4 regions of the Priestia sp. JNUCC 25 genome follow, and region 4 is predicted to be linked to each of the others. Evidence: a T-box and tRNA genes for the amino acid it is inferred to sense, from the RefSeq annotation. Region 4 holds a T-box; the other regions hold tRNA genes.
What was found. The T-box of region 4 lies ahead of thrS (threonine--tRNA ligase). A T-box ahead of a tRNA ligase gene usually reads a tRNA of that ligase, here a tRNA-Thr.
Positions count from the first base shown of each region.

Region 1 (7,542 bases), 2.2 Mb from region 4:
TATCGTGAATGACCAAGTTCGACTGCTTTGAAACAGAAAAGTCTTCATCCGTTTCCCAAGCTGAAAACACGGTGCCGGACATTAACAGCACAAATACAGCAGCTGCACTAAGAATCGGGTGGTTTGTAAACCATCTATTCATTCGAATTCGATTCTTCTCACGTGGTAACCCAGCCATGACACCTGCTGTAAAGTTCATAGGTAATTCTATATGAGAAGTGCTTTGCACAAATGCAATGGTTCTTTTTAACTGATGCATATGCTGCTGACAATCTTTGCATTGATGCAAATGCTCTTTTAATAACAGTTCATTTTCTTTTGTAATATCTCCATCTAAATGCTCATGAATGAGATTTACATACATTTTTGGACATTTCATTCTTAGTTCACTCCTTACAAGTGGCGAAGTCGATTTCTTAAAGCTTCACGTCCTCTATGAATTCTAGTCTTTACCGTACCAAGAGGCAGGTCTAAAATATCGCTGATTTCTTTTAACGACAGCTCATCTATATATTTTAGGACAATGACAGTTCGATATTTCTCAGGTAGCTTTAATATTTCCGACTGAATGAATTCTTGCAATTCTACTTGCTCTAGTTCTTCTTCTGGTAAGGCCTGATCGGCAGCTATTTGAGAGTACATATTTAACCCGTCGGTCCCGGCTACTTCTGCATCTAAATAATAGTCTGGCTTTTTTTTACGAATTCGATCAATACAAAGATTTGTAGCAATTCGATATAACCAGGTGGAAAACTTTTTACTCGTGTCATAGCTATGAATATTTACATAGGCTCGAATAAACGCTTCTTGGGCAGCGTCTTGCGCTTCTTCCCGGTTTCCTAACATTCGATAACATAGATGAAAAAGTTTATCCTTGTGATATTCTACTATGTCAGCAAACGCATCCTGGTCACCTTTTTTTACTTTTTTTATTTTTCTTTTTAATAATAAATCCATGTAACGGTTACCTCCGCCCATTGCGGGATAGTATATATACGTGTACTTTATCATAAAGTTTCACTTATGCTTAATTATTTTAACAAAAATTTGTCAAATACGTTTAAAAAGATCGTACGTAGGTTATGTAATTAGTATAGATGAAAAGAAGAGGAGTGGAAAGCTTGACTCATACAAAAGAGAACCTTTTGAATCAAATTGAAGAATGTAGAAATAACATGGTCACTCTTGCAGCAGAAAACCCTTTATCATCACTAACAGTAGTGAGAGTAAGTTCAGAGCTAGATGGTTTATTAAATGAATATGAAAAGTTTTTCTCTATATAAAGAAGCTCTCGAATCCGAACTAAGAGCTTCTTTTTTTTATCTTCATATATATTTCATGTACCTTTTGGTAGGTACTAATGTTTTATACTAATTTCTCTCCTAAAAGTGAGCCCATTAATGCAACAGCTACGGTAGCTGTTTTATTCCGTTCATCTAAAATAGGATTTACTTCCACAAACTCAGCAGAAGTGATTAGCTGAGATTCTGCTAACATCTCCATAGCTAAATGACTTTCTCTGTAGCTTATTCCACCGATAACTGGCGTTCCTACTCCAGGTGCATCATGTGGATCCAATCCATCTAAATCGAGTGATAGATGAACGCCATCTGTTTTATCACGCAAATATAAAATTGTTTCTTCCATTACTTTTGTCATACCCATTCGATCTATCTCATGCATCGTATACACTTTAATCCCTTTTTCCTTTATTAACTCTTTTTCTCCTTCATCTAAAGAACGTGCTCCGATAATCACAATATTTTCCGGCTTGACTTTAGGTGTATAACCACCAATTCGAGTCAATGCGTCGTCTCCTATACCTATACTTGCCGCCAATGGCATACCGTGAATATTTCCTGAAGGAGACGTATCTGCTGTATTCAAATCTCCGTGTGCATCATACCAAATCACGCCCAAGTTTTTATAATGACGACTTACTCCTGCTAGTGTTCCGATAGCGATGCTGTGATCTCCCCCCAGTACTAAAGGAAACCTTTTATTTGTAATAACATCACTTACGGTCTGAGCAAGCCTCTCGCTAGCATCTGCTACAGCTTTTAAATTCTTTAAGTTTGTATTTTCATCACTATGTACTCGTTCAGCTAAGGCAATTTCAATATTCCCTTTATCTTCTACACTATATCCAATATTCTCGATGCGTTCAATAACACCTGCATATCGTATCGCACTTGGCCCCATATCGACCCCTCGGCGAGTTTGACCTAAATCCATTGGTACTCCAATAATTGAAAGCTTATTCATAATATGTCCCCCCATCACAAATGTTGCTACTCTCCTATTGTAACGGCTAAATGAGCGATGGCTCAACTCGACACTTTTTTGAATATATATACAATTCTAATTTGTAGAAACTACATAAAAAAACCTTTAAGCAATTTGCTTAAAGGTTGTATGTTTATATGTATGGTGGAGCCTAGCGGGATCGAACCGCTGACCTCCTGCGTGCAAGGCAGGCGCTCTCCCAGCTGAGCTAAGGCCCCAATATCTTTTTTATATAGAAATGGAGCGGAAGACGAGGTTCGAACTCGCGACCCCCACCTTGGCAAGGTGGTGTTCTACCACTGAACTACTTCCGCTTATTAAAATGAGCCATGAAGGACTCGAACCTTCGACCCTCTGATTAAAAGTCAGATGCTCTACCAACTGAGCTAATGGCTCTCTATGGCTGGGCTAGCTGGATTCGAACCAACGCATGACGGAATCAAAATCCGTTGCCTTACCGCTTGGCGATAGCCCAATAAAAATGGTGGAGGGGGGCAGATTCGAACTGCCGAACCCGAAGGAGCGGATTTACAGTCCGCCGCGTTTAGCCACTTCGCTACCCCTCCAATATAAATGGTGCCGGCAAGAGGACTTGAACCCCCAACCTACTGATTACAAGTCAGTTGCTCTACCAGTTGAGCTACACCGGCACGGTGGTGGAGGATGACGGGATCGAACCGCCGACCCCCTGCTTGTAAGGCAGGTGCTCTCCCAGCTGAGCTAATCCTCCACTATTATGTAGATAAAAATAAATGGTGACCCGTACGGGATTCGAACCCGTGTTACCGCCGTGAAAGGGCGGTGTCTTAACCGCTTGACCAACGGGCCAGTTGGCTCCACAGGTAGGACTCGAACCTACGACCGATCGGTTAACAGCCGATAGCTCTACCACTGAGCTACTGTGGAATAATAATAGCCTGGCAACGTCCTACTCTCACAGGGACAAAGTCCCAACTACCATTGGCGCTAAAGAGCTTAACTTCCGTGTTCGGTATGGGAACGGGTGTGACCTCTTCGCTATCGCCACCAGACATATTATATTATACATGATTTGATAAAGAAAGCAAGACTTTTTTGGAAAAGTTTTGTTCTCTCAAAACTAGGTAACAGTTTGCTGAGTAAAGCTTACGCTTTTAAAAGTTTGGTTAAGTCCTCGATCGATTAGTATCAGTCAGCTACACATGTCGCCACGCTTCCACCTCTGACCTATCAACCTGATCATCTTTCAGGGATCTTACTAGCTTGCGCTATGGGAAATCTCATCTTGAGGGGGGCTTCATGCTTAGATGCTTTCAGCACTTATCCCGTCCACACATAGCTACCCAGCGATGCCTTTGGCAAGACAACTGGTACACCAGCGGTGTGTCCATCCCGGTCCTCTCGTACTAAGGACAGCTCCTCTCAAATTTCCTACGCCCACGACGGATAGGGACCGAACTGTCTCACGACGTTCTGAACCCAGCTCGCGTACCGCTTTAATGGGCGAACAGCCCAACCCTTGGGACCGACTACAGCCCCAGGATGCGATGAGCCGACATCGAGGTGCCAAACCTCCCCGTCGATGTGGACTCTTGGGGGAGATAAGCCTGTTATCCCCGGGGTAGCTTTTATCCGTTGAGCGATGGCCCTTCCATGCGGAACCACCGGATCACTAAGCCCGACTTTCGTCCCTGCTCGACTTGTAGGTCTCGCAGTCAAGCTCCCTTGTGCCTTTACACTCTACGAATGATTTCCAACCATTCTGAGGGAACCTTTGGGCGCCTCCGTTACATTTTAGGAGGCGACCGCCCCAGTCAAACTGCCCACCTGACACTGTCTCCCGGCCCGATCAGGGCCGCGGGTTAGAATTTCAATACAGCCAGGGTAGTATCCCACCGACGCCTCCACCGAAGCTAGCGCTCCGGCTTCTCAGGCTCCTACCTATCCTGTACAAGCTGTACCAAAATTCAATATCAGGCTACAGTAAAGCTCCACGGGGTCTTTCCGTCCTGTCGCGGGTAACCTGCATCTTCACAGGTACTATAATTTCACCGAGTCTCTCGTTGAGACAGTGCCCAGATCGTTACGCCTTTCGTGCGGGTCGGAACTTACCCGACAAGGAATTTCGCTACCTTAGGACCGTTATAGTTACGGCCGCCGTTTACTGGGGCTTCGATTCAGAGCTTCTCCCAAAGGATAACCCCTCCTCTTAACCTTCCAGCACCGGGCAGGCGTCAGCCCCTATACTTCGCCTTGCGGCTTCGCAGAGACCTGTGTTTTTGCTAAACAGTCGCCTGGGCCTATTCACTGCGGCTCTCTCGGGCTATACACCCTACCAGAGCACCCCTTCTCCCGAAGTTACGGGGTCATTTTGCCGAGTTCCTTAACGAGAGTTCTCTCGATCACCTTAGGATTCTCTCCTCGCCTACCTGTGTCGGTTTGCGGTACGGGCACCTCCCGCCTCGCTAGAGGCTTTTCTTGGCAGTGTGGAATCAGGAACTTCGGTACTATAATTCCCTCGTCATCACAGCTCAGCCTTTATGATGAGCGGATTTGCCTACTCATCAGCCTAACTGCTTGAACGCGCATATCCAGCAGCGCGCTTACCCTATCCTACTGCGTCCCCCCATTACTCAAACGGCGGGGAGGTGGTACAGGAATATCAACCTGTTGGCCATCGCCTACGCTTTTCAGCCTCGGCTTAGGTCCCGACTAACCCTGAGCGGACGAGCCTTCCTCAGGAAACCTTAGGCATTCGGTGGACAAGATTCTCACTTGTCTTTCGCTACTCATACCGGCATTCTCACTTCTAAGCGCTCCACCAGTCCTTACGGTCTGACTTCACAGCACTTAGAACGCTCTCCTACCACTGACATCTAAGATGTCAATCCACAGCTTCGGTGATACGTTTAGCCCCGGTACATTTTCGGCGCAGAGTCACTCGACCAGTGAGCTATTACGCACTCTTTAAATGGTGGCTGCTTCTAAGCCAACATCCTGGTTGTCTAAGCAACTCCACATCCTTTTCCACTTAACGTATACTTGGGGACCTTAGCTGGTGGTCTGGGCTGTTTCCCTTTTGACTACGGATCTTATCACTCGCAGTCTGACTCCCATGGATAAGTCTTTGGCATTCGGAGTTTGACTGAATTCGGTAACCCGTTGGGGGCCCCTAGTCCAATCAGTGCTCTACCTCCAAGACTCTCACAACATGAGGCTAGCCCTAAAGCTATTTCGGAGAGAACCAGCTATCTCCAGGTTCGATTGGAATTTCTCCGCTACCCACACCTCATCCCCGCACTTTTCAACGTGCGTGGGTTCGGGCCTCCATTCAGTGTTACCTGAACTTCACCCTGGACATGGGTAGATCACCTGGTTTCGGGTCTACAACCACATACTAAACGCCCTATTCAGACTCGCTTTCGCTACGGCTCCGCCTTATCAGCTTAACCTTGCATGGGATCGTAACTCGCCGGTTCATTCTACAAAAGGCACGCCATCACCCGTTAACGGGCTCTGACTACTTGTAGGCACACGGTTTCAGGATCTCTTTCACTCCCCTTCCGGGGTGCTTTTCACCTTTCCCTCACGGTACTGGTTCACTATCGGTCACTAGGTAGTATTTAGCCTTGGGAGATGGTCCTCCCAGCTTCCGACGGAATTTCACGTGTTCCGCCGTACTCAGGATCCACTCAAGAGGGAACGAAGTTTCAACTACAGGGTTGTTACCTTCTTCGACGGACCTTTCCAGGTCGCTTCATTTACTTCGTTCCTTTGTAACTCCGTATAGAGTGTCCTACAACCCCAAGAGGCAAGCCTCTTGGTTTGGGCTAATTCCGTTTCGCTCGCCGCTACTCAGGAAATCGCATTTGCTTTCTCTTCCTCCGGGTACTTAGATGTTTCAGTTCCCCGGGTCTGCCTTCAATATCCTATGTATTCAGATAAAGATACTGTTCCATTACGAACAGTGGGTTTCCCCATTCGGAAATCTCCGGATCAAAGCTCACTTACAGCTCCCCGAAGCATATCGGTGTTAGTCCCGTCCTTCATCGGCTCCTAGTGCCAAGGCATTCACCGTGCGCCCTTTCTAACTTAACCATTAGCGAATAAATGGTACAACATAATGTTGTGTTATTTATTGATTTGATTAAAGAAAAGTTTCACTTTTCCTCAGCAATTACTGTTATCTAGTTTTCAAAGAACAATCGCAACCAAAATTCTTCTTATTTAGATAAGAAGAAAGTAGTGTGCTTTCTATAATTGAGAGATTGAACTCTCAAAACTGAACAAAGTGTCAAAACGTACGTCATGTAAAAATCCTTAGAAAGGAGGTGATCCAGCCGCACCTTCCGATACGGCTACCTTGTTACGACTTCACCCCAATCATCTGTCCCACCTTAGGCGGCTAGCTCCTTACGGTTACTCCACCGACTTCGGGTGTTACAAACTCTCGTGGTGTGACGGGCGGTGTGTACAAGGCCCGGGAACGTATTCACCGCGGCATGCTGATCCGCGATTACTAGCGATTCCAGCTTCATGTAGGCGAGTTGCAGCCTACAATCCGAACTGAGAATGGTTTTATGGGATTGGCTTGACCTCGCGGTCTTGCAGCCCTTTGTACCATCCATTGTAGCACGTGTGTAGCCCAGGTCATAAGGGGCATGATGATTTGACGTCATCCCCACCTTCCTCCGGTTTGTCACCGGCAGTCACCTTAGAGTGCCCAACTGAATGCTGGCAACTAAGATCAAGGGTTGCGCTCGTTGCGGGACTTAACCCAACATCTCACGACACGAGCTGACGACAACCATGCACCACCTGTCACTCTGTCCCCCGAAGGGGAACGCTCTATCTCTAGAGTTGTCAGAGGATGTCAAGACCTGGTAAGGTTCTTCGCGTTGCTTCGAATTAAACCACATGCTCCACCGCTTGTGCGGGCCCCCGTCAATTCCTTTGAGTTTCAGTCTTGCGACCGTACTCCCCAGGCGGAGTGCTTAATGCGTTAGCTGCAGCACTAAAGGGCGGAAACCCTCTAACACTTAGCACTCATCGTTTACGGCGTGGACTACCAGGGTATCTAATCCTGTTTGCTCCCCACGCTTTCGCGCCTCAGCGTCAGTTACAGACCAAAAAGCCGCCTTCGCCACTGGTGTTCCTCCACATCTCTACGCATTTCACCGCTACACGTGGAATTCCGCTTTTCTCTTCTGCACTCAAGTTCCCCAGTTTCCAATGACCCTCCACGGTTGAGCCGTGGGCTTTCACATCAGACTTAAG
Region 1 is NZ_CM132211.1:156,030-163,571, reverse strand. Features, by position in the region: gene JNUCC25_RS00975 (anti-sigma factor family protein) at 1-379, opposite strand, end outside; gene sigW (RNA polymerase sigma factor SigW) at 394-957, opposite strand; gene JNUCC25_RS00965 (aspartyl-phosphate phosphatase Spo0E family protein) at 1,122-1,283, shown strand; gene rocF (arginase) at 1,366-2,265, opposite strand; tRNA gene JNUCC25_RS00955 (tRNA-Ala) at 2,429-2,504, opposite strand; tRNA gene JNUCC25_RS00950 (tRNA-Gly) at 2,526-2,600, opposite strand; tRNA gene JNUCC25_RS00945 (tRNA-Lys) at 2,610-2,682, opposite strand; tRNA gene JNUCC25_RS00940 (tRNA-Gln) at 2,687-2,761, opposite strand; tRNA gene JNUCC25_RS00935 (tRNA-Tyr) at 2,769-2,852, opposite strand; tRNA gene JNUCC25_RS00930 (tRNA-Thr) at 2,861-2,936, opposite strand; tRNA gene JNUCC25_RS00925 (tRNA-Val) at 2,941-3,016, opposite strand; tRNA gene JNUCC25_RS00920 (tRNA-Glu) at 3,040-3,114, opposite strand; tRNA gene JNUCC25_RS00915 (tRNA-Asn) at 3,118-3,192, opposite strand; rRNA gene rrf (5S ribosomal RNA) at 3,202-3,317, opposite strand; rRNA gene JNUCC25_RS00905 (23S ribosomal RNA) at 3,428-6,363, opposite strand; rRNA gene JNUCC25_RS00900 (16S ribosomal RNA) at 6,590-7,542, opposite strand, start outside.
Region 1: it encodes a tRNA-Thr, which carries the amino acid that the T-box ahead of thrS (threonine--tRNA ligase) is inferred to sense. The anticodon was not compared.

Region 2 (7,542 bases), 2.3 Mb from region 4:
CGGTGACAAACCGGAGGAAGGTGGGGATGACGTCAAATCATCATGCCCCTTATGACCTGGGCTACACACGTGCTACAATGGATGGTACAAAGGGCTGCAAGACCGCGAGGTCAAGCCAATCCCATAAAACCATTCTCAGTTCGGATTGTAGGCTGCAACTCGCCTACATGAAGCTGGAATCGCTAGTAATCGCGGATCAGCATGCCGCGGTGAATACGTTCCCGGGCCTTGTACACACCGCCCGTCACACCACGAGAGTTTGTAACACCCGAAGTCGGTGGAGTAACCGTAAGGAGCTAGCCGCCTAAGGTGGGACAGATGATTGGGGTGAAGTCGTAACAAGGTAGCCGTATCGGAAGGTGCGGCTGGATCACCTCCTTTCTAAGGATTTTTACATGACGTACGTTTTGACACTTTGTTCAGTTTTGAGAGTTCAATCTCTCAATTATAGAAAGCACACTACTTTCTTCTTATTAGATAAGAAGAATTTTGGTTGCGATTGTTCTTTGAAAACTAGATAACAGTAATTGCTGAGGAAAAGTGAAACTTTTCTTTAATCAAACCAATAAATAACACAACAATATGTTGTACCATTTATTCGCTAATGGTTAAGTTAGAAAGGGCGCACGGTGAATGCCTTGGCACTAGGAGCCGATGAAGGACGGGACTAACACCGATATGCTTCGGGGAGCTGTAAGTGAGCTTTGATCCGGAGATTTCCGAATGGGGAAACCCACTGTTCGTAATGGAACAGTATCTTTATCTGAATACATAGGATATTGAAGGCAGACCCGGGGAACTGAAACATCTAAGTACCCGGAGGAAGAGAAAGCAAATGCGATTTCCTGAGTAGCGGCGAGCGAAACGGAATTAGCCCAAACCAAGAGGCTTGCCTCTTGGGGTTGTAGGACACTCTATACGGAGTTACAAAGGAACGAAGTAAATGAAGCGACCTGGAAAGGTCCGTCGAAGAAGGTAACAACCCTGTAGTTGAAACTTCGTTCCCTCTTGAGTGGATCCTGAGTACGGCGGAACACGTGAAATTCCGTCGGAAGCTGGGAGGACCATCTCCCAAGGCTAAATACTACCTAGTGACCGATAGTGAACCAGTACCGTGAGGGAAAGGTGAAAAGCACCCCGGAAGGGGAGTGAAAGAGATCCTGAAACCGTGTGCCTACAAGTAGTCAGAGCCCGTTAACGGGTGATGGCGTGCCTTTTGTAGAATGAACCGGCGAGTTACGATCCCATGCAAGGTTAAGCTGATAAGGCGGAGCCGTAGCGAAAGCGAGTCTGAATAGGGCGTTTAGTATGTGGTTGTAGACCCGAAACCAGGTGATCTACCCATGTCCAGGGTGAAGTTCAGGTAACACTGAATGGAGGCCCGAACCCACGCACGTTGAAAAGTGCGGGGATGAGGTGTGGGTAGCGGAGAAATTCCAATCGAACCTGGAGATAGCTGGTTCTCTCCGAAATAGCTTTAGGGCTAGCCTCATGTTGTGAGAGTCTTGGAGGTAGAGCACTGATTGGACTAGGGGCCCCCAACGGGTTACCGAATTCAGTCAAACTCCGAATGCCAAAGACTTATCCATGGGAGTCAGACTGCGAGTGATAAGATCCGTAGTCAAAAGGGAAACAGCCCAGACCACCAGCTAAGGTCCCCAAGTATACGTTAAGTGGAAAAGGATGTGGAGTTGCTTAGACAACCAGGATGTTGGCTTAGAAGCAGCCACCATTTAAAGAGTGCGTAATAGCTCACTGGTCGAGTGACTCTGCGCCGAAAATGTACCGGGGCTAAACGTATCACCGAAGCTGTGGATTGACATCTTTGATGTCAGTGGTAGGAGAGCGTTCTAAGTGCAGCGAAGTCAGACCGTAAGGACTGGTGGAGCGCTTAGAAGTGAGAATGCCGGTATGAGTAGCGAAAGACAAGTGAGAATCTTGTCCACCGAATGCCTAAGGTTTCCTGAGGAAGGCTCGTCCGCTCAGGGTTAGTCGGGACCTAAGCCGAGGCTGAAAAGCGTAGGCGATGGCCAACAGGTTGATATTCCTGTACCACCTCCCCGCCGTTTGAGTAATGGGGGGACGCAGTAGGATAGGGTAAGCGCGCTGCTGGATATGCGCGTTCAAGCAGTTAGGCTGATGAGTAGGCAAATCCGCTCATCATGAAGGCTGAGCTGTGATGACGAGGGAATTACAGTACCGAAGTTCCTGATTCCACACTGCCAAGAAAAGCCTCTAGCGAGGCGGGAGGTGCCCGTACCGCAAACCGACACAGGTAGGCGAGGAGAGAATCCTAAGGTGATCGAGAGAACTCTCGTTAAGGAACTCGGCAAAATGACCCCGTAACTTCGGGAGAAGGGGTGCTCTGGTAGGGTGTATAGCCCGAGAGAGCCGCAGTGAATAGGCCCAGGCGACTGTTTAGCAAAAACACAGGTCTCTGCGAAGCCGCAAGGCGAAGTATAGGGGCTGACGCCTGCCCGGTGCTGGAAGGTTAAGAGGAGGGGTTATCCTTTGGGAGAAGCTCTGAATCGAAGCCCCAGTAAACGGCGGCCGTAACTATAACGGTCCTAAGGTAGCGAAATTCCTTGTCGGGTAAGTTCCGACCCGCACGAAAGGCGTAACGATCTGGGCACTGTCTCAACGAGAGACTCGGTGAAATTATAGTACCTGTGAAGATGCAGGTTACCCGCGACAGGACGGAAAGACCCCGTGGAGCTTTACTGTAGCCTGATATTGAATTTTGGTACAGCTTGTACAGGATAGGTAGGAGCCTGAGAAGCCGGAGCGCTAGCTTCGGTGGAGGCGTCGGTGGGATACTACCCTGGCTGTATTGAAATTCTAACCCGCGGCCCTGATCGGGCCGGGAGACAGTGTCAGGTGGGCAGTTTGACTGGGGCGGTCGCCTCCTAAAATGTAACGGAGGCGCCCAAAGGTTCCCTCAGAATGGTTGGAAATCATTCGTAGAGTGTAAAGGCACAAGGGAGCTTGACTGCGAGACCTACAAGTCGAGCAGGGACGAAAGTCGGGCTTAGTGATCCGGTGGTTCCGCATGGAAGGGCCATCGCTCAACGGATAAAAGCTACCCCGGGGATAACAGGCTTATCTCCCCCAAGAGTCCACATCGACGGGGAGGTTTGGCACCTCGATGTCGGCTCATCGCATCCTGGGGCTGTAGTCGGTCCCAAGGGTTGGGCTGTTCGCCCATTAAAGCGGTACGCGAGCTGGGTTCAGAACGTCGTGAGACAGTTCGGTCCCTATCCGTCGTGGGCGTAGGAAATTTGAGAGGAGCTGTCCTTAGTACGAGAGGACCGGGATGGACACACCGCTGGTGTACCAGTTGTCTTGCCAAAGGCATCGCTGGGTAGCTATGTGTGGACGGGATAAGTGCTGAAAGCATCTAAGCATGAAGCCCCCCTCAAGATGAGATTTCCCATAGCGCAAGCTAGTAAGATCCCTGAAAGATGATCAGGTTGATAGGTCAGAGGTGGAAGCGTGGCGACATGTGTAGCTGACTGATACTAATCGATCGAGGACTTAACCAAACTTTAAAAGCGTAAGCTTTACTCAGCAAGCTGTTATCTAGTTTTGAAAGAATAAATCTTTCGAAAAAAAGTATTGCTTTCTTTATAAAATAGTGTATAATATAATATGTCTGGTGGCGATAGCGAAGAGGTCACACCCGTTCCCATACCGAACACGGAAGTTAAGCTCTTTAGCGCCAATGGTAGTTGGGACTTTGTCCCTGTGAGAGTAGGACGTTGCCAGGCTTATATATCGGAGGATTAGCTCAGCTGGGAGAGCACCTGCCTTACAAGCAGGGGGTCGGCGGTTCGATCCCGTCATCCTCCACCATCGACTATTTAAGTCAGAGATTGCACGCCGGTGTAGCTCAATTGGTAGAGCAACTGACTTGTAATCAGTAGGTTGGGGGTTCAAGTCCTCTTGCCGGCACCATTTTTTTCGAGCCATTAGCTCAGTTGGTAGAGCATCTGACTTTTAATCAGAGGGTCGAAGGTTCGAGTCCTTCATGGCTCACCATTTATATTCACACGCGGGTGTGGCGGAATTGGCAGACGCGCTAGACTTAGGATCTAGTGTCTTACGACGTGGGGGTTCAAGTCCCTTCACCCGCATCTTTCATTAATTTCATATATGCGCGGAAGTAGTTCAGTGGTAGAACACCACCTTGCCAAGGTGGGGGTCGCGAGTTCGAACCTCGTCTTCCGCTCCACATATATAAGTCCTGCCGGGGTGGTGGAATTGGCAGACACACAGGACTTAAAATCCTGCGGTAGGTGACTACCGTGCCGGTTCAAGTCCGGCCCTCGGCACCATTTTAATAAGCGCCCGTAGCTCAATTGGATAGAGCGTTTGACTACGGATCAAAAGGTTAGGGGTTCGACTCCTCTCGGGCGCGCCATAAACGGGAAGTAGCTCAGCTTGGTAGAGCACTTGGTTTGGGACCAAGGGGTCGCAGGTTCGAATCCTGTCTTCCCGACCATTTAAGGGGCCTTAGCTCAGCTGGGAGAGCGCCTGCCTTGCACGCAGGAGGTCAGCGGTTCGATCCCGCTAGGCTCCACCAATTAAACTGAATAATTGTAACGAATAATATGGCGGTGTAGCTCAGCTGGCTAGAGCGTACGGTTCATACCCGTGAGGTCGTGGGTTCGACTCCCTCCGCCGCTACCATATAAGTTACATTTGTTATAAATATACGGAGGAATACCCAAGTCCGGCTGAAGGGATCGGTCTTGAAAACCGACAGGGGTGTTAAAGCCCGCGGGGGTTCGAATCCCTCTTCCTCCGCCATTTATTTATATCATATTCATATCATCGCGGGGTGGAGCAGTTCGGTAGCTCGTCGGGCTCATAACCCGAAGGTCGCAGGTTCAAATCCTGTCCCCGCAACCAAAGTGGTCCCGTGGTGTAGCGGTTAACATGCCTGCCTGTCACGCAGGAGATCGCGGGTTCGATTCCCGTCGGGACCGCCATTTTGTTTGGCTCGGTAGCTCAGTTGGTAGAGCAAAGGACTGAAAATCCTTGTGTCGGCGGTTCGATTCCGTCCCGAGCCACCATTTTAAGACGGCGATTGTGGCGAAGTGGTTAACGCACCGGATTGTGGTTCCGGCATTCGTGGGTTCGATTCCCATCAGTCGCCCCATCTTAAGTAACGCGGGTGTAGTTTAGTGGTAAAACCTCAGCCTTCCAAGCTGATGTCGTGAGTTCGATTCTCATCACCCGCTCCAAATGAAGGGCCTATAGCTCAGCTGGTTAGAGCGCACGCCTGATAAGCGTGAGGTCGGTGGTTCGAGTCCACTTAGGCCCACCATATTCCACAGTAGCTCAGTGGTAGAGCTATCGGCTGTTAACCGATCGGTCGTAGGTTCGAGTCCTACCTGTGGAGCCATATGGAGAAGTACTCAAGTGGCTGAAGAGGCGCCCCTGCTAAGGGTGTAGGTCGTGTAAGCGGCGCGAGGGTTCAAATCCCTCCTTCTCCGCCAGTCGTTTTAAATTTAAATATGGCCCGTTGGTCAAGCGGTTAAGACACCGCCCTTTCACGGCGGTAACACGGGTTCGAATCCCGTACGGGTCATCTCAAAAAGGTTTGCATACATGCAAACCTTTTTTATTTGCGCTTTTTTAAAGATTAAGTAAACAGAAATAATAGTTAGGAATAATTACCATGAATTTTCAGAATAAAAAGTAAGTTTTAAGCAGGATTTTCCCTATATCATATGGAATTATTCATAAAGTAATAAAGTATGAAGAGTATGGGATAAAGAGTAATTTAAAAGAACATTTATTCTATTATATTTGTAGAAAAGGTTTATGTTTTTACTGTAAAAGGGAATGAGTGGTAAGAAGCGTATATTATGTGCGTATATTATGTTTGAAGTTAAAGGGGTGGCAAAAGTGAATCTAGCGGTTCAGCCTACTGAATTTGATGTTCATTTGTATCACGAAGGAAACTTATTTCGCAGTTACTCTATTTTCGGTGCGCATCAGGTAACGGTAGAAGGAATTGAAGGCGTACGATTTTGCGTGTGGGCACCTCATGCAAAGGGTGTAAGCGTTGTAGGTGATTTTAATAAATGGAACGGTTTTCAACATTCAATGGTTAAAGTTAATGAAGAAGGTATTTGGATGACATTTATCCCTGAATTAGAACAAGGGACTATTTATAAATATGAAATCATCACACAAAGCAATCAAAAAAAATTAAAAGCAGATCCATACGCTTTCTTCAGTGAAGTGCGTCCAAACACTGCGTCTATTGTTTACTCATTGGATGGCTACAAATGGAACGACCAATATTGGCGTAGAAAGAAAAAACAGCAAAATATATATGAAAGACCACTGTGTATTTACGAGCTGCATGCAGGGTCTTGGAGGACTCATGAAGATGGCAGCCTTTATACATACAGTGAATTAGCACAGGAGCTTATTCCTTATATTGCTGAACAAGGTTTTACACATATTGAGTTATTACCAGTCATTGAGCATCCGCTCGACCGATCCTGGGGATATCAAGGAATTGGATACTATTCTGCTACCAGTCGATACGGTACACCTAAAGAGTTGATGAACTTTATAGATGAGTGTCATCAAAACAATATAGGGGTTCTTTTAGACTGGGTACCCGGGCATTTTTGTAAGGATGAACATGGTCTGTATATGTTCGATGGAGAACCTACTTATGAATACAAACAAGAACCCGATCGTGAAAACTACGTTTGGGGAACAGCTAATTTCGATTTAGGAAAGCCTGAAGTACAAAGTTTTCTGATTTCGAACGCTTTGTTTTGGTTGGAGTACTTCCATATAGATGGATTTCGAGTAGATGCTGTAGCTAATATGCTTTATTGGCAAAATTCTTCTGGAAAAGCAGTGAATGATGGAGCTGTCAGCTTCTTGAAAAAGTTGAACGAAGCTGTTTTTGAATCTGATGAAACGATATTAATGATGGCAGAAGATTCAACGGACTGGCCGCTTGTTACAGCACCTACGTATGAGGGCGGTTTAGGCTTTAATTATAAGTGGAACATGGGATGGATGAATGACGTTTTAACATACATGGAAGCTGGCGTGGAAAGACGTCCCTATCTTCACGATAAAATGACCTTTTCACTAATGTATGCGTTTAACGAAAACTTTATTTTGCCGCTTTCTCATGATGAAGTCGTACATGGGAAAAAATCATTACTTAATAAAATGCCAGGTGATTACTGGCGCAAGTTTGCACAGCTTCGACTGCTATATGGATATTTCTTTGCACACCCTGGGAAAAAGCTTTTATTTATGGGCGGAGAGTTTGGGCAATTTGATGAGTGGAAAGATTTAGAGGAGTTGGATTGGATGCTTTATGACTTTGACATGCATCGCAATCTTAACGGATATATGAAAGATCTCATCAAGATTTATAAGAGAAGCAAGCCTTTATATGAATTAGACCATAATCCAGATGGATTTGAATGGATTGATGTTAACAACCATCATCAACAAATTTTCTCTTTTATTCGTAAGTCGAAAGAAAATCAGGAG
Region 2 is NZ_CM132211.1:4,695,975-4,703,516, reverse strand. Features, by position in the region: rRNA gene JNUCC25_RS24700 (16S ribosomal RNA) at 1-381, shown strand, start outside; rRNA gene JNUCC25_RS24695 (23S ribosomal RNA) at 607-3,542, shown strand; rRNA gene rrf (5S ribosomal RNA) at 3,652-3,767, shown strand; tRNA gene JNUCC25_RS24685 (tRNA-Val) at 3,777-3,852, shown strand; tRNA gene JNUCC25_RS24680 (tRNA-Thr) at 3,879-3,954, shown strand; tRNA gene JNUCC25_RS24675 (tRNA-Lys) at 3,963-4,038, shown strand; tRNA gene JNUCC25_RS24670 (tRNA-Leu) at 4,052-4,133, shown strand; tRNA gene JNUCC25_RS24665 (tRNA-Gly) at 4,157-4,231, shown strand; tRNA gene JNUCC25_RS24660 (tRNA-Leu) at 4,246-4,334, shown strand; tRNA gene JNUCC25_RS24655 (tRNA-Arg) at 4,344-4,420, shown strand; tRNA gene JNUCC25_RS24650 (tRNA-Pro) at 4,425-4,501, shown strand; tRNA gene JNUCC25_RS24645 (tRNA-Ala) at 4,507-4,582, shown strand; tRNA gene JNUCC25_RS24640 (tRNA-Met) at 4,613-4,689, shown strand; tRNA gene JNUCC25_RS24635 (tRNA-Ser) at 4,717-4,809, shown strand; tRNA gene JNUCC25_RS24630 (tRNA-Met) at 4,835-4,911, shown strand; tRNA gene JNUCC25_RS24625 (tRNA-Asp) at 4,916-4,991, shown strand; tRNA gene JNUCC25_RS24620 (tRNA-Phe) at 5,000-5,075, shown strand; tRNA gene JNUCC25_RS24615 (tRNA-His) at 5,086-5,161, shown strand; tRNA gene JNUCC25_RS24610 (tRNA-Gly) at 5,173-5,246, shown strand; tRNA gene JNUCC25_RS24605 (tRNA-Ile) at 5,253-5,329, shown strand; tRNA gene JNUCC25_RS24600 (tRNA-Asn) at 5,333-5,407, shown strand; tRNA gene JNUCC25_RS24595 (tRNA-Ser) at 5,411-5,501, shown strand; tRNA gene JNUCC25_RS24590 (tRNA-Glu) at 5,522-5,593, shown strand; gene glgB (1,4-alpha-glucan branching protein GlgB) at 5,887-7,542, shown strand, end outside.
Region 2: it encodes a tRNA-Thr, which carries the amino acid that the T-box ahead of thrS (threonine--tRNA ligase) is inferred to sense. The anticodon was not compared.

Region 3 (7,542 bases), 2.0 Mb from region 4:
GAAGCTCTGAATCGAAGCCCCAGTAAACGGCGGCCGTAACTATAACGGTCCTAAGGTAGCGAAATTCCTTGTCGGGTAAGTTCCGACCCGCACGAAAGGCGTAACGATCTGGGCACTGTCTCAACGAGAGACTCGGTGAAATTATAGTACCTGTGAAGATGCAGGTTACCCGCGACAGGACGGAAAGACCCCGTGGAGCTTTACTGTAGCCTGATATTGAATTTTGGTACAGCTTGTACAGGATAGGTAGGAGCCTGAGAAGCCGGAGCGCTAGCTTCGGTGGAGGCGTCGGTGGGATACTACCCTGGCTGTATTGAAATTCTAACCCGCGGCCCTGATCGGGCCGGGAGACAGTGTCAGGTGGGCAGTTTGACTGGGGCGGTCGCCTCCTAAAATGTAACGGAGGCGCCCAAAGGTTCCCTCAGAATGGTTGGAAATCATTCGTAGAGTGTAAAGGCACAAGGGAGCTTGACTGCGAGACCTACAAGTCGAGCAGGGACGAAAGTCGGGCTTAGTGATCCGGTGGTTCCGCATGGAAGGGCCATCGCTCAACGGATAAAAGCTACCCCGGGGATAACAGGCTTATCTCCCCCAAGAGTCCACATCGACGGGGAGGTTTGGCACCTCGATGTCGGCTCATCGCATCCTGGGGCTGTAGTCGGTCCCAAGGGTTGGGCTGTTCGCCCATTAAAGCGGTACGCGAGCTGGGTTCAGAACGTCGTGAGACAGTTCGGTCCCTATCCGTCGTGGGCGTAGGAAATTTGAGAGGAGCTGTCCTTAGTACGAGAGGACCGGGATGGACACACCGCTGGTGTACCAGTTGTCTTGCCAAAGGCATCGCTGGGTAGCTATGTGTGGACGGGATAAGTGCTGAAAGCATCTAAGCATGAAGCCCCCCTCAAGATGAGATTTCCCATAGCGCAAGCTAGTAAGATCCCTGAAAGATGATCAGGTTGATAGGTCAGAGGTGGAAGCGTGGCGACATGTGTAGCTGACTGATACTAATCGATCGAGGACTTAACCAAACTTTTAAAAGCGTAAGCTTTACTCAGCAAACTGTTACCTAGTTTTGAGAGAACAAAACTTTTCAAAAAAGTCTTGCTTTCTTTTGGAAATCATGTATAATATAATATGTCTGGTGGCGATAGCGAAGAGGTCACACCCGTTCCCATACCGAACACGGAAGTTAAGCTCTTTAGCGCCAATGGTAGTTGGGACTTTGTCCCTGTGAGAGTAGGACGTTGCCAGGCTGTTATTATTCCACAGTAGCTCAGTGGTAGAGCTATCGGCTGTTAACCGATCGGTCGTAGGTTCGAGTCCTACCTGTGGAGCCATTTGGAGAGCTGTCCGAGTGGCCGAAGGAGCACGATTGGAAATCGTGTAGGCGGTTAACGCTGTCTCAAGGGTTCAAATCCCTTGCTCTCCGCCATTTTTATTTAATTAGCACAGTGGCCCGTTGGTCAAGCGGTTAAGACACCGCCCTTTCACGGCGGTAACACGGGTTCGAATCCCGTACGGGTCACCATTTATTTTTATCTACATAATAGTGGAGGATTAGCTCAGCTGGGAGAGCACCTGCCTTACAAGCAGGGGGTCGGCGGTTCGATCCCGTCATCCTCCACCATATATTATCATCGCGGGGTGGAGCAGTTCGGTAGCTCGTCGGGCTCATAACCCGAAGGTCGCAGGTTCAAATCCTGTCCCCGCAACCAAGTGGTCCCGTGGTGTAGCGGTTAACATGCCTGCCTGTCACGCAGGAGATCGCGGGTTCGATTCCCGTCGGGACCGCCATTTTAAATTTAATAAGGCTCGGTAGCTCAGTTGGTAGAGCAAAGGACTGAAAATCCTTGTGTCGGCGGTTCGATTCCGTCCCGAGCCACCATTTTAAAAACATTTGTTTTTAAAATGCCGGTGTAGCTCAACTGGTAGAGCAACTGACTTGTAATCAGTAGGTTGGGGGTTCAAGTCCTCTTGCCGGCACCACAGTTATTGTGGAGGGGTAGCGAAGTGGCTAAACGCGGCGGACTGTAAATCCGCTCCTTCGGGTTCGGCAGTTCGAATCTGCCCCCCTCCACCATTTACAGGGGCATAGTTTAAAGGTAGAACTACGGTCTCCAAAACCGTCAGTGTGGGTTCGATTCCTACTGCCCCTGCCAATTATAAAAATAACATTGCATATATACGTGGCGATTGTGGCGAAGTGGTTAACGCACCGGATTGTGGTTCCGGCATTCGTGGGTTCGATTCCCATCAGTCGCCCCATTTATAAATGATATGCATATTTCAATATTGGGCTATCGCCAAGCGGTAAGGCAACGGATTTTGATTCCGTCATGCGTTGGTTCGAATCCAGCTAGCCCAGCCATATATGCGGAAGTAGTTCAGTGGTAGAACACCACCTTGCCAAGGTGGGGGTCGCGAGTTCGAACCTCGTCTTCCGCTCCAATTTTAATAAAGTTATTTAGTCTTGAGTAAATGGCGGCATAGCCAAGTGGTAAGGCAGAGGTCTGCAAAACCTTTATCACCGGTTCAAATCCGGTTGCCGCCTCCATTTATTTACAAGCTGCCGGGGTGGTGGAATTGGCAGACACACAGGACTTAAAATCCTGCGGTAGGTGACTACCGTGCCGGTTCAAGTCCGGCCCTCGGCACCATTTATAATTTTAACTTGCCTTTTTTATTTTGCCGATGTGGCGGAATTGGCAGACGCGCACGACTCAAAATCGTGTTCCTTCGGGAGTGTCGGTTCGACCCCGACCATCGGTACTTTAGCTTTATTTGACAGGATGATTCCTGTTTTTATTTTTACTTATCGGTCGACAAATTTTGATAATATTTGCGGGTGTAGTTTAGTGGTAAAACCTCAGCCTTCCAAGCTGATGTCGTGAGTTCGATTCTCATCACCCGCTCCATACATATTGTTATCACAACGCAGTGTCTCGCTTTCAAAGCTGAGATGTTGCGTTTTTTATTTTTAACGTAAATATAGCGTCTATCTTTTCAAGATAGACGCTATATTTACGTACATCAGTTAATGACTTGATAGGTTGCTTCGCCGCCGTGAATTTGAATGAACATGTCACTTAGGGATTTAGTTAGTTTATAAGCCTGTTCTTCTGAAAGTGAAGGCTTTAAATAAATGAACTGTACAGCTTGTGTTGTCTTTTCAGTTACGTACGCTCGGTTAGAATCGACATAAGGGCTTCCGAAAGCTCCTAGGGCATCTTTTGAAATGATTTTATTTTCTAAAGAAATATTACGTTCATTTAGAGCTTCATAAGACTCTTCTTTTTTACCGATAGTAAATTCGATGGGGCCTTCTAAATTAGAGGAATCATAAATTCCAATTGGGACTTCATATTGCAATGAAAAAAAGTTATTAATGTCCACAGCAGAATTGATAGAAGGCAAATACGTTTGTTTTCCTATTCTTCTAATTAAAGCTTCTATAGAAGGACGGTATTTACTTGGATCAGTTCCAAATGTTTTGAAAAGCTTTCTCCACTCGCTAACACCTTCGAATTCTGTTACTTTTTTTGACTCAAGGTCGAAATAAATGGATTCTTGAAAGAGGCGCAGACGTCCTTTTAGCATTTGAGGAGAATCACCAACTTCAATATTTTTATACTGAATGATTCCCATTTTAAAAGAAGGGCAAAGCTGTTTAATAGCGGGCGATAATGTAAAGTTCATTTTTTTGATCCTTTCTATTATAATTAGTATTTGTTCGTTTATAGATACCATCCTATCATTTCATTGAGCGAGAAAACAGTTCAATGCATGAATATATAGAATTTCTTAGAAAGGAGGCCATTACTCACTATGAATGCGTATCAGTTGAAGGAAGAAATTATTTCATACAGCAAAGAGATTGGAATCGATAAGATTGGATTTGCGAGTGCTTCTATGTTTGATGAGTTAAAGAATCGATTGTTAGCACAGCAAGAGTTAGGTTATGCTTCAGGGTTTGAAGAACCTGATATTGAAAAGAGAGTAGATCCCACATTAGTTGTTCCAAAAGCTAGATCTATTATTTCAATTGCACTTGCGTATCCTTCTAAATTAAAGGATGCACCAAAGAGCACAAAGGAAGATCGCCGAGGAATCTTTTGCCGTGCTTCTTGGGGGCAAGATTATCATACGGTTCTACGTGATAGGCTTCAAAAGCTTGAAACCTTCATAAAAGAAAAAGTACCTGCAGCTATCCTTCAATCGATGGTAGACACAGGCGAGCTGTCGGACCGAGCTGTAGCAGAAAGAGCTGGTATTGGCTGGAGCGGTAAGAACTGTGCCATTATTACACCTGAATTCGGTTCCTACGTGTATTTAGGAGAAATGATAACAGATATCCCGTTTCCTCCTGATAAACCGATAGAGGACGGTTGTGGTACTTGTAATAAGTGCGTTGATGCGTGTCCTACGGGTGCGCTTGTAACAGGCGGTCAGCTGAATTCGCAGCGATGCATTGCTTTTTTAACCCAAACAAAAGGGTTTCTGGCTGAAGAATTTCGAAGTAAATTAGGCAATCGTTTATATGGCTGTGATACATGTCAAACTGTGTGTCCTGAAAATAAAGGAAAAGACTTTCATTTTCACCCTGAGATGGAGCCTGACCCAGAACTTGCGAAGCCTAAATTAAAACCGCTCTTAACGATGAGTAATCGTGAGTTCAAAGAGAAATTTGGACATGTTTCAGGTTCTTGGAGAGGGAAAAAGCCAATTCAGCGTAATGCCATTATTGCACTGGCCCATTTTAAAGATCAAACCGCCGTTCCAGATTTAATTGAGTTAATTAAAAATGACGTTCGCCCTGTCATTCGAGGAACAGCGGCATGGGCGTTAGGCAAAATTGGCGATAAAGAAGCGTTAGATACACTTATGAACTTAAGAGAAAAAGAAAAGGACCAAGAAGTAATTGAAGAAATGTCAAAAGGTATAGAGATGCTTCAAGAGATCTAAACCGTATTTTTATTGATAAAGTTAGCTAATGAGTCATAGCGTATAATAAACGCTTAGAAAAGTGGTGACATTATGCTAACAAAAAGGAATGTATTATATACTTTAATTAAAGCACGTGCGGACAGCTATGTAAAAGGTGAGCTGCATGAAGACTTCAAGCCTTTCATTGAACAGCAGTGTGAGCTAAAGCGGTCTCTTATAAAAAAAAGAGAAGTTGATGTTTTAAAATGTAATATGAAAGGTTCTATTCAATCTGCTCATACGGATCAGGAAGAAACTAGAGTATTATATAAGGTGCACATTCAGGCATTTTTAAAACAAAACGATTTTTTCTATATAGAAGAAGAAATTGAAGATCGTTTAGCTCTTTTTTATAAAGATACGCTTATTCAAGATGAGCTGCTGGTAAAGGACTTTTTTGAAGATGAGGTTGAAATGGATGTGGAAGAAGTAGAGGAAGACGAAGAAAGAGCCTCTTATTATGATCGTCTTGCGGCTGTTCAGTATGCAGAAAAATATTGGGATAAACCTAATGAAAGTTATAAGCAGTTTGAGGTAAACTGCACCAACTATATCTCACAGTGTTTGCATGCAGGAAAGGCGCCGATGCGGGGATATCCTAAAAAAGCAAACGGATGGTGGATGAGAGGGAACGCCTGGAGCTATAGCTGGGCAGTTGCTCATTCCATGCACAGCTATTTAAGTAACTCTAAATCAGGACTTCGGGCTGTGAGGAAATCTTCAGCAAGAGAACTTGTCCCGGGAGACGTTATCTGCTACGATTTTGAAGGAGATGGAAGATGGAATCATACGACGATTGTTGTAGCAAAAGACGGTCACGGTATGCCTCTTGTGAATGCGAACACGTATAATAGTCGAATGAGATATTGGGCCTATGAAGATTCAACGGCTTACACGCCAAAGATTAAGTATGATTTTTTCCATATCGTTGATCGGTAAGTCTTTCGTTTTAGCAAGTTAGTGGTATAATGATGAATAGATTTGTTAGCAGAGGTGAAAATTTGTGGGAGTACACGTAGTGTTATTTCAACCAGAAATTCCAGCAAATACAGGAAATATTGCGCGAACATGTGCAGCAACAAATACGACGCTGCATTTAGTTCGGCCGTTAGGCTTTTCAACAGATGATAAAATGTTAAAGCGAGCTGGATTGGATTACTGGGAATTTGTAAATGTGGTGTATCATGATTCATTAGAAGAAGTATTCGAAAAGTATCCTGAAGCAGGTTTCTACTTCATCACAAAATTTGGTCAGCAGCCACATACAACATTTGATTATAGTGACTTAGAGCAGGATCATTTCTTCGTATTTGGAAGAGAAACAAAGGGTCTGCCAAAGCACATTATTGAAGAGAACATGGAAAGATGTCTTCGTTTACCGATGACAGAAAATGTTCGTTCTTTAAATTTATCTAATACAGCAGCTATTTTAATCTATGAAGCGCTGCGTCAACAAAATTATGCTGGTTTATCTTAAGTAAAAAGCGAGGTTCAAATTTTATTGAACCTCGCTTTTTTATTTATGTCGACGATGATATGTAGTGGTTATTTTTTAACGCCCGGTTTATCATTGTATCCCGCTCTGAAGATGGATGCTAAAAAAGCAATTGTTACTCCTAATACTAAAAGTAAGCGCATTGATTTTCCTCCTCAATGTAATTAAAAGGATTATACAGCTACTGCAGTTAAAACCGACTTCCCATATCCCATGATGATAATAATGACAAAATAACTCTTCTAGAGACATAAGTTCTCTAACAAAGTTTAACCGTTCCTTCTTACTCTTTTATTATAGCTAATAAATACTTCACTGTGAATGCCTAGCAAGGACAAATTTCTGAATTTTACAATTTAAAAAGCATGTTCAAACATTTTGCTGCATAGATTGTATTAATCTTGTTCACTAGCACCATAACTAGTAGGGGAGGTCCTTTAATGGATATATTAAAGAAAGTTGAAAGATACCGCGAAGAAGAGAATCGTCTTAAGTGGGAAGGGACATTTGAAGAGTACCTAAAGCTGATTAAAGATGAGCCTTTAATTGCTCAGCCTGCACACTCTAGAGTATACAACATGATAAAGGATGCAGGAATTGAAGAGGTAAATGGTAAAAGACATTATAAATTTTTCAGTGGACAAATGTTTGGACTTGAAGATTCGCTAGAACGCTTGGTGGAAGAATATTTTCATCCCGCTGCAAAGCGTTTAGATGTTCGTAAACGTATTTTACTTTTAATGGGTCCAGTAAGTGGTGGTAAATCGACGCTAGTGACCATGTTAAAAAGAGGGCTTGAAGCTTATTCGCTTACTGATCGAGGAGCTGTTTACGCTATTAAAGGATGCCCAATGCATGAAGATCCGCTGCATTTAATTCCACATCATTTACGTAAAGACTTCTTTGAAGAGTATGGTATCCGAATCGAAGGAAACTTATCTCCTTTAAATACAATGCGATTAGAGGAAGAGTATGGCGGCAGAATTGAAGACGTCATTATCGAACGCATTTTCTTCTCAGAGGACAAACGAACTGGAATTGGAACGTTCAGTCCTTCTGATCCGAAA
Region 3 is NZ_CM132211.1:406,504-414,045, forward strand. Features, by position in the region: rRNA gene JNUCC25_RS02150 (23S ribosomal RNA) at 1-1,025, shown strand, start outside; rRNA gene rrf (5S ribosomal RNA) at 1,135-1,250, shown strand; tRNA gene JNUCC25_RS02160 (tRNA-Asn) at 1,260-1,334, shown strand; tRNA gene JNUCC25_RS02165 (tRNA-Ser) at 1,338-1,429, shown strand; tRNA gene JNUCC25_RS02170 (tRNA-Glu) at 1,451-1,525, shown strand; tRNA gene JNUCC25_RS02175 (tRNA-Val) at 1,549-1,624, shown strand; tRNA gene JNUCC25_RS02180 (tRNA-Met) at 1,636-1,712, shown strand; tRNA gene JNUCC25_RS02185 (tRNA-Asp) at 1,716-1,791, shown strand; tRNA gene JNUCC25_RS02190 (tRNA-Phe) at 1,807-1,882, shown strand; tRNA gene JNUCC25_RS02195 (tRNA-Thr) at 1,908-1,983, shown strand; tRNA gene JNUCC25_RS02200 (tRNA-Tyr) at 1,994-2,077, shown strand; tRNA gene JNUCC25_RS02205 (tRNA-Trp) at 2,083-2,156, shown strand; tRNA gene JNUCC25_RS02210 (tRNA-His) at 2,187-2,262, shown strand; tRNA gene JNUCC25_RS02215 (tRNA-Gln) at 2,291-2,365, shown strand; tRNA gene JNUCC25_RS02220 (tRNA-Gly) at 2,371-2,445, shown strand; tRNA gene JNUCC25_RS02225 (tRNA-Cys) at 2,478-2,551, shown strand; tRNA gene JNUCC25_RS02230 (tRNA-Leu) at 2,566-2,654, shown strand; tRNA gene JNUCC25_RS02235 (tRNA-Leu) at 2,685-2,766, shown strand; tRNA gene JNUCC25_RS02240 (tRNA-Gly) at 2,839-2,912, shown strand; gene JNUCC25_RS02245 (B3/B4 domain-containing protein) at 3,028-3,693, opposite strand; gene queG (tRNA epoxyqueuosine(34) reductase QueG) at 3,823-4,959, shown strand; gene JNUCC25_RS02255 (amidase domain-containing protein) at 5,032-5,919, shown strand; gene trmL (tRNA (uridine(34)/cytosine(34)/5-carboxymethylaminomethyluridine(34)-2'-O)-methyltransferase TrmL) at 5,984-6,457, shown strand; gene JNUCC25_RS02265 (PrkA family serine protein kinase) at 6,916-7,542, shown strand, end outside.
Region 3: it encodes a tRNA-Thr, which carries the amino acid that the T-box ahead of thrS (threonine--tRNA ligase) is inferred to sense. The anticodon was not compared.

Region 4 (7,542 bases):
CCTGATATGTTTTGGCTGCAGCCTAATACCATCCCGACGATGGGAGATTATTTTAAGCAGGCTGGGTATCAAACCTTTTATAAAGGAAAATGGCACATTTCTGATGAGAACATCTTAATTCCAGGAACACATAACGTTTTTTCTAGCTACCAGATGCAAACAGGAATACCGGATCTAGAGAAAGAGTGCCTCTATCAACAGGCTAATAAGCTTGAAAAGTTTGGGTTTTCAGGGTGGATTGGTCCAGAACCGGAAGGGAGAAACCCGCACAATTCTGGTTCATCCGCGGCCGTTGGAGTGAGCGGACGAGACGAAATATATGCAGAGGAAATCATAGAGCTTATTCAACGATTAGAACATCAAGCGACTGCGCAGCCTTGGCTCATGGTAGGTTCGTTTGTGAACCCGCATGACATTGCGCTGTTTGGAGCGATTACCAAACACCTTCCTATGTTTCAGTTTTCTATTGATGAGACGATTCCGAACATCGATCCGCCACCTACCATTAGAGAATCTTTGCAAACAAAGCCTAGCGCTCAAAGCAGCTATAAATACATCTATCCAAAAGCGCTGCAGCCGACGCCAAATTCTAGCTTCTACCGGCGCTTGTATTATCAGCTGCAAAAAAATGTTGATAAACAAATTTTAAAAGTTCTTCGGACCATCGAACAATCTTCGTTCTATGAAAATACAATTATTATTTTTACCTCTGATCATGGTGATTTGCTTGGAGCTCACGGTGGACTACATCAAAAATGGTACAACATGTATGAAGAATCTATTCACGTTCCGCTTCTCATTCACAACAAATGTTTATTTCCCAATTATCAACGTACAGACCTGATGACTAGTCACGTTGACTTGATTCCGACAATGCTTAGTTTAGCTAATATCGATGCTTCCGCTGTTCAAAAGCAATTACAAAAAAGTCATACGGAAGTACATCCATTTGTTGGGCGAGACCTGTCAGGTATACTTCGAGGAGAATCGTCTCTTGAGCAAGTGCAAACACCGATTTTCTTCATGACGGATGATGACCCGACAAAAGGACTTCACCAAACAAATTTTTTAGGAGAAAGCTACCCGTCAGTTGTTCAGCCTAATCACATTCAAGCGGTCATTGTCGAGTTTTCGTCAGCGGCAGGAAAGGAAATTTGGAAATACGCTCGTTATCATGATAATCCGCAATTTTGGTCAGCAGCTGAAGAAAAAGATAAAGTCAATCACCGGGAGCAATATGAAGGTTACCCTGTAAGTTTTACTACCCTTAAAACAACACGTGTTCCCGATCAAATTGAAATGTACAATTTGACCAAGGATCCGTTAGAAACAGTAAATCTGGCTCACCTGTATTTTTCGACAAATGAAACAAGGAAAGTTCAGCGGCAACTTGATGTTATTCTTAAAGAACAAATCAGGAAAAAACGGATTTTTCCGCAAAGTAGAAGCATGAATGATGAGCTTCCCTCTAAAGATAGATAAAAAATAGTTTCTACGGATTGAAGTCAACTATTTGGGTGAGCAGAAAAAGGTGTATTTAATATTTTAATATATAAATAAAAAACCTGATAATGCTTGTGCTATGTTATTTGTTCTGATTTGGGATAGTATTGGGTTTCACTTCGTTACTACCGCTTAGATAAAACAAATAAGGACTTATAGTATCTTTCTTTTTCGCCTTTATTGTTATGAAAATAAAGGTGAAAATAAGAATGAAAAGTAGTCGTTAATAGTATAATAAAAAACTTTTTCAGTCCGTGTATTCTTAAGTAACTTTTCAAAAATTTAAGCATAAAGTAATTCTATACCATTAAAAAATAAAAAATTACTTCTTGACTTCTGTTAAATTTATACACTATAATCGCTTTTAACAACTAATAAACAGTATTTGGCAATGAAAAGGACACGAATTAGATGCTGTTTTCTTCGCAGAGAATAGGGCCACTGGCTGAGAGCCCTTAAGAAATCATCTAATTTACCACCTTAGAGCTATTGCAGGGAACGTGCATAACTGAAACTGCAATCGGTAAAACCGTTATCTTTTTAAGCGTAAAATACGTATGGGTATTTTACGGAATTAGGGTGGTACCACGGCCGCATTCGTCCCTTCACTAGGGATGAGTGCGGTTTTTTATGTAGAAAAAAAGAATATACAAGCAATGAAAAGGACATGAATCATTTTTGAATTTTCTTTACAGAGAGTAGGGTCACTGGCTGAGAACCCTTAGAAAACGAAATGAATTTACCACCTTGGAGCTGCGGCGGGGAATGTGTATACACTGAAACCGCAACCGGTAGAACCGTTATCTTTTTAAGCGTAAAATACGTATGGGTATTTTACGGAATTAGGGTGGTACCACGGCCGCATTCGTCCCTTTACTAGGGATGAGTGCGGTTTTTTTGTTAAATAAAAACATATTGGAGGAATGAACATGTCAAAACAAATGGAAGCAGAAAAGCGAAATCATCAAAAATTAGGTCAAGAACTGGAGCTGTTTATGTCAATAGAAGAAGCTCCTGGTATGCCATTTTTCTTACCTAACGGAATGATTATTCGAAACGAGTTAGAGAACTACTGGAAACAAAAGCATTATAAAGCAGGCTATCAAGAGATAAAAACACCCATCATGATGAAACAGGAGCTGTGGGAACAATCAGGGCACTGGGAGCACTATCATGAGAATATATATTTTTCAAATGTTGACGAACAAAACTATGCGATTAAACCGATGAATTGTCCGGGAGCCATTTTATTGTTTAGCAGCAAGCGAAGAAGCTACCGAGAACTTCCGATTCGATACGCAGAGCTTGGATTAGTTCACCGTCACGAGCTTTCTGGATCTTTAAACGGATTGCTAAGAGTCCGTTCATTCACACAGGACGACGCTCATTTATTCGTAGAACTCAGTCAGATCGAAGCTGAGATTAGCCGCATTCTAGCGTTTATCCATGACTTTTACTCACATTTTGGCTTCGATTACAAAGTGGAGCTATCCACACGACCTGAAAAATTCATGGGAAATATTGAAACATGGAACCAAGCAGAAAAGTCGCTTCAATCTGTGTTAAGTGAAAAAGGCTTAGACTATCAGGTGAATGAAGGAGACGGAGCTTTTTATGGGCCGAAAATCGATTTTCATATTTTAGATTCCTTAGGTCGCAGCTGGCAGTGCGGAACAGTTCAGCTTGATTTCTTAATGCCAGAGAAGTTTGACTGTATGTATATTGGAGAAGACAATAAACCTCATCGTCCCGTAATGATTCACCGCGCTATATACGGTTCCGTTGAACGATTTATGGCCATCTTGATTGAACATTACGAAGGTCAATTTCCTCTTTGGTTAGCTCCTGTTCAACTCAAACTATTGCCTATTGCACCGCCGCATGTGGAATATGCATATAAAGTGAAACACGAGCTGGAGTTAAAAGGGTATCGTGTTGAAGTAGACGATCGCATTGAAAAAATAGGGCTGAAAATTCGAGAAGCAGAAATGCAGAAAGTTCCTTATATGGCCGTGATAGGAGATAAAGAAGTGGAAAATGAATCGCTTGCTATGCGAAAGCACGGGAAGAAAAATATAGGAACAGTAAGTGTGGAAGAGGCAGCTGTACACTTGAATAAAGAAAAGAATTCAAACAGAGTTTATTGAAGCTATTTACCTTACTAAATAGAAAAATCCGATTTTTTTAAGTCGGATAGTGATTCCCTTCATCTTGTCTTACACCAAAATGAAGGGAATATTGAACTAGAAGGGTATAAGATAATATATATCAGCAGTATAACTTTTGCCTTAGACAAACGCCGGTATTTTATAAAAAAAATTTATCTTATTCCATTCGAATCGTTTGTACGGGATGAAGCTGAAGCCGAAGCCTCATCTGATGGTTCGTTCATGTTCTGCTGATCTCGCTTTTTTTTAGAAGGAGAGTAAAAAAGAAATTTAAACATAAAGTACACTCCTAATGCTAGTAAAATACAGCCAATAAGTAAGTTAAGCATCTCTCTCCGCCCTTCATACACTTCAGTTTTCATCATTATAACACCCGGTAAGATAAAACATTCATTGTTCTGTAAATAATCTCTAGGTCAGGAATTTACATCTGAAGATAGTTAGTAAAAAAGTTATCTAAAAACATATAAAATAATTTTTTAGAATATTATTTTTATTCAAACTTATTATACATAAGCACAATGATAATCTCTTTATTTAGTTTATAAATCCAAAATAGAGCAATATTAAGAAATCGCTTACAAAAACTCTTGAAATATATATAATGATATTAGTATACTAATAGACAAGTTAGTAATTATTTCTATATAATTACTTCTGTATCTGAAGTAAAAACGCGCAGCCAAATAGGGAAAACGTCATTTTCAAGTTTTTTTAAGTGATGAGTGGCAACAGAGAGGAGAGAGTGCAATGGGAAAACTATTTAAAAAGAAGTCAATCGAGCAATTATTAGAACAAAGCCAAAACAAATCTCTAGTCAAAACATTAGGAGCATTCGATTTGACTCTTCTTGGTATTGGAGCCGTAATAGGAACAGGGGTTTTAGTATTAACAGGCTTAGTAGCTGCTAACGATGCTGGACCAGCCGTTATTTTTTCTTTTATATTGGCTTCTATTGTATGCGGTTTTGCAGCGCTGTGCTATGCGGAATTTGCTTCAACTATACCTGTATCTGGGAGTGTTTACACCTATACATATGCAACCATCGGCGAAGTGGTAGCACACTTAATGGGCTGGACGTTGCTTTCTGTCTATTTGTTAACAATGTCAGCAGTAGCAAATGGATGGTCTTCTTATTTTAACAACTTTTTAGAAGGCTTCGGTTTTTCACTGCCAAAAGAATTGATTACGATACCTGCAAATGGAGGTCTAGTGAACCTTCCTGCTATTTGTATTACACTTCTTATTACATGGCTGCTTTCAAGAGGAACAAAAGAAAGTAAAAAAGTGAATAACTTTATGGTGCTGGTTAAATTATTTATTATCCTTCTCTTTATTATTGTAGGAGCTTTTTATGTAAAACCGTCTAATTGGACTCCTTTTATGCCTTATGGAGTTGAAGGTGTTGTGACAGGGGGCGCGGCCGTATTTTTTGCTTTCTTAGGTTTTGATGCCTTATCTACATCAGCAGAAGAAGTAAAGAATCCGCAGCGCAATTTGCCCATTGGAATTATTAGTTCACTTGTGATCTGCACGATTATTTATGTAGCAGTATGCCTTGTTATGACCGGAGTTGTTTCGTACAAAGAACTGAATGTCCCAGAAGCAATGGCCTATGTTCTCCATTCAGTAGGACAAAATGCAGTGGCAGGAGTTATTGCTGCAGGAGCTGTCATTGGAATCATGGCTGTTATTTTCGCCTACATTTATGCAGCAACACGCATTTTATTCTCCATGAGCCGCGACGGCTTGCTGCCAAAAGCATTTGCTAAAACAAATGAGAAAACAGGAGTTCCGACTCTTTCTACTTGGCTAGTAGGGATTATCGGAGCGTTAATTTCAGGGTTTATTGATCTAAAAGAACTTGCGAATTTAGCAAATATCGGAGCTCTTTTAACTTTCGGCATGGTGGGCGTCAGCATTATCATCTTACGTAAAACGCACCCAACTTTAAAACGTGGATTTACAATGCCGTTTGTACCTGTTTTACCAATTTTATCTGTATTATCTTGTTTATTTTTAATGATTAATCTTCCTAAAACAACATGGCTGTATTTTAGCATATGGATTGTGCTTGGTATATTTGTATATGTCGGTTATTCTCGTAAACACAGTCGATTAACAAGTAAAGAAATGAAAAAAGCGAGTTAAAAGTAAAAAAAGAGCCTTTCAGCAAAGAAAGGCTCTTTTTTTATTTTTTGTTCGGTTGTTAGAGAATTAGGACGATTGTTCACTATGTTTTTTGCGTGTTTCCACAATAAAAAGACAAGTGCTGATAACAAAAGCCGTTCCTACAAAAATGGCGCCGACCCAAGGAAGTGAAGTAAGTCCCATATGGTTAATAATCACGCCCCCGAAAAAGGCGCCAAAAGCATTTCCTAAGTTAGCAAACGAGTGATTCGAAGTAGAAGCTAAAGCAGGTGCTTCCTGTGCTAAGTTCATAATTTTCACTTGAATACCAGGCATTACAGCAAATGCTGCTGCTCCCCAGAAAAAAAGCGTGATAATTGCTGCTGTTGGGCTTTTAACGGTAAACGTAAAAATAGTCAGCACAATACAAAGAAAAGCAAATATACCTACAACCGAAGGCATTAACTTCCAGTCTGCAAGCTTGCCTCCAACAACGTTTCCGAGCGTAACGCCGCATCCATATAATACAAGTATCCACGTAACGCTATGTTCACTTACTCCTGTAACATCTTCAAGAAGCGGTGTAATGTACGTAAAAACAGTAAATAAACTGCCGCATCCTATTGCGCTTAAAAGAAGCATCACAAGAAGTTTTGGTTGAGTAAAAGCAGCAAACTGCTGTTTTAGACCCGTTAATTTGTCTTGACCAAGCTTTGGAATAAACAGAATAATACCAATAAATGCAATAATCCCCATGATCGTAATAGCCCCGAATGAAGCTCTCCAGCCTAAGTGTTGCCCAATAAATGTTCCCACAGGAACCCCGATGATATTTGCAATGGTTAAACCTGCCATCATCGTTGCGACAGCACTTGCACGTTTATGAGGTTGTACGAGTCGTGAAGCAATAACAGCGCCTACTCCAAAGAAAGTACCGTGACATAATGCCGTAACTAAACGAGCTCCCATTAAAATTCCATAGCTGGGTGCAATAATAGCAATTGCATTTCCGAGAATAAATAAAAGCATAAGTAAACAAAGCAGAAGCTTTTGAGGAAGTCGATGAGTAAAAATGGTTAAAATTGGCGCGCCGATTGCTACCCCTAAAGCATAGCTTGTAATTAGCTGGCCAGCAGTCGAAATGCTAACATGAAGGTCTTCCGCAACGTTAGGCAGTATCCCCATAATAACAAATTCCGTCATTCCAATAGCAAAAGCTCCAAGAGTCAACGAGATGAGAGCAATTGGAAAGGAATCTTTCTTACTTACCTGCTCATTAGCATGCATTGTATTCATGTGTGATCACCCTTTCTGTGTATAAAATTTATATCTCCTTGAAAAGAAGTCAATTACTAATAATACTTAAGTGATGGAGCTTTGACAACCAAAAAAGATGATGTAAGCGGTATCTTTTGGGATTTCTATTTATCTTTATCATATATGAAGACAGTCGGACATAAATTTATTGACAGAATAAAGTTTAGTCCTATAAACTTTTTTTAAAGTTGGATAGTTTATACCTATAAACTAAATGAATAAAGGAGAGAAAACAGTGACAAAAAGCAAATTATATCAAGCTGTAGAACTTTTTGAAGAAGTGCTGTTTGTAGGAACAGAAGTAATTCATAGAGAGATCAGCCATAACCTCTTTGAACATGTCTCTAGGCAGCAGTTTGATTTATTAAATAGTTTAATGATTAAAGGTCCGTCTTCACCTGGCAGTCTTGCAGTCTTGCAAGGT
Region 4 is NZ_CM132211.1:2,398,144-2,405,685, forward strand. Features, by position in the region: gene JNUCC25_RS12175 (sulfatase-like hydrolase/transferase) at 1-1,482, shown strand, start outside; T-box leader at 1,886-2,111, shown strand; T-box leader at 2,151-2,379, shown strand; gene thrS (threonine--tRNA ligase) at 2,433-3,650, shown strand; gene JNUCC25_RS12185 (hypothetical protein) at 3,824-4,036, opposite strand; gene JNUCC25_RS12190 (amino acid permease) at 4,422-5,822, shown strand; gene JNUCC25_RS12195 (MFS transporter) at 5,889-7,097, opposite strand; gene JNUCC25_RS12200 (MarR family winged helix-turn-helix transcriptional regulator) at 7,354-7,542, shown strand, end outside.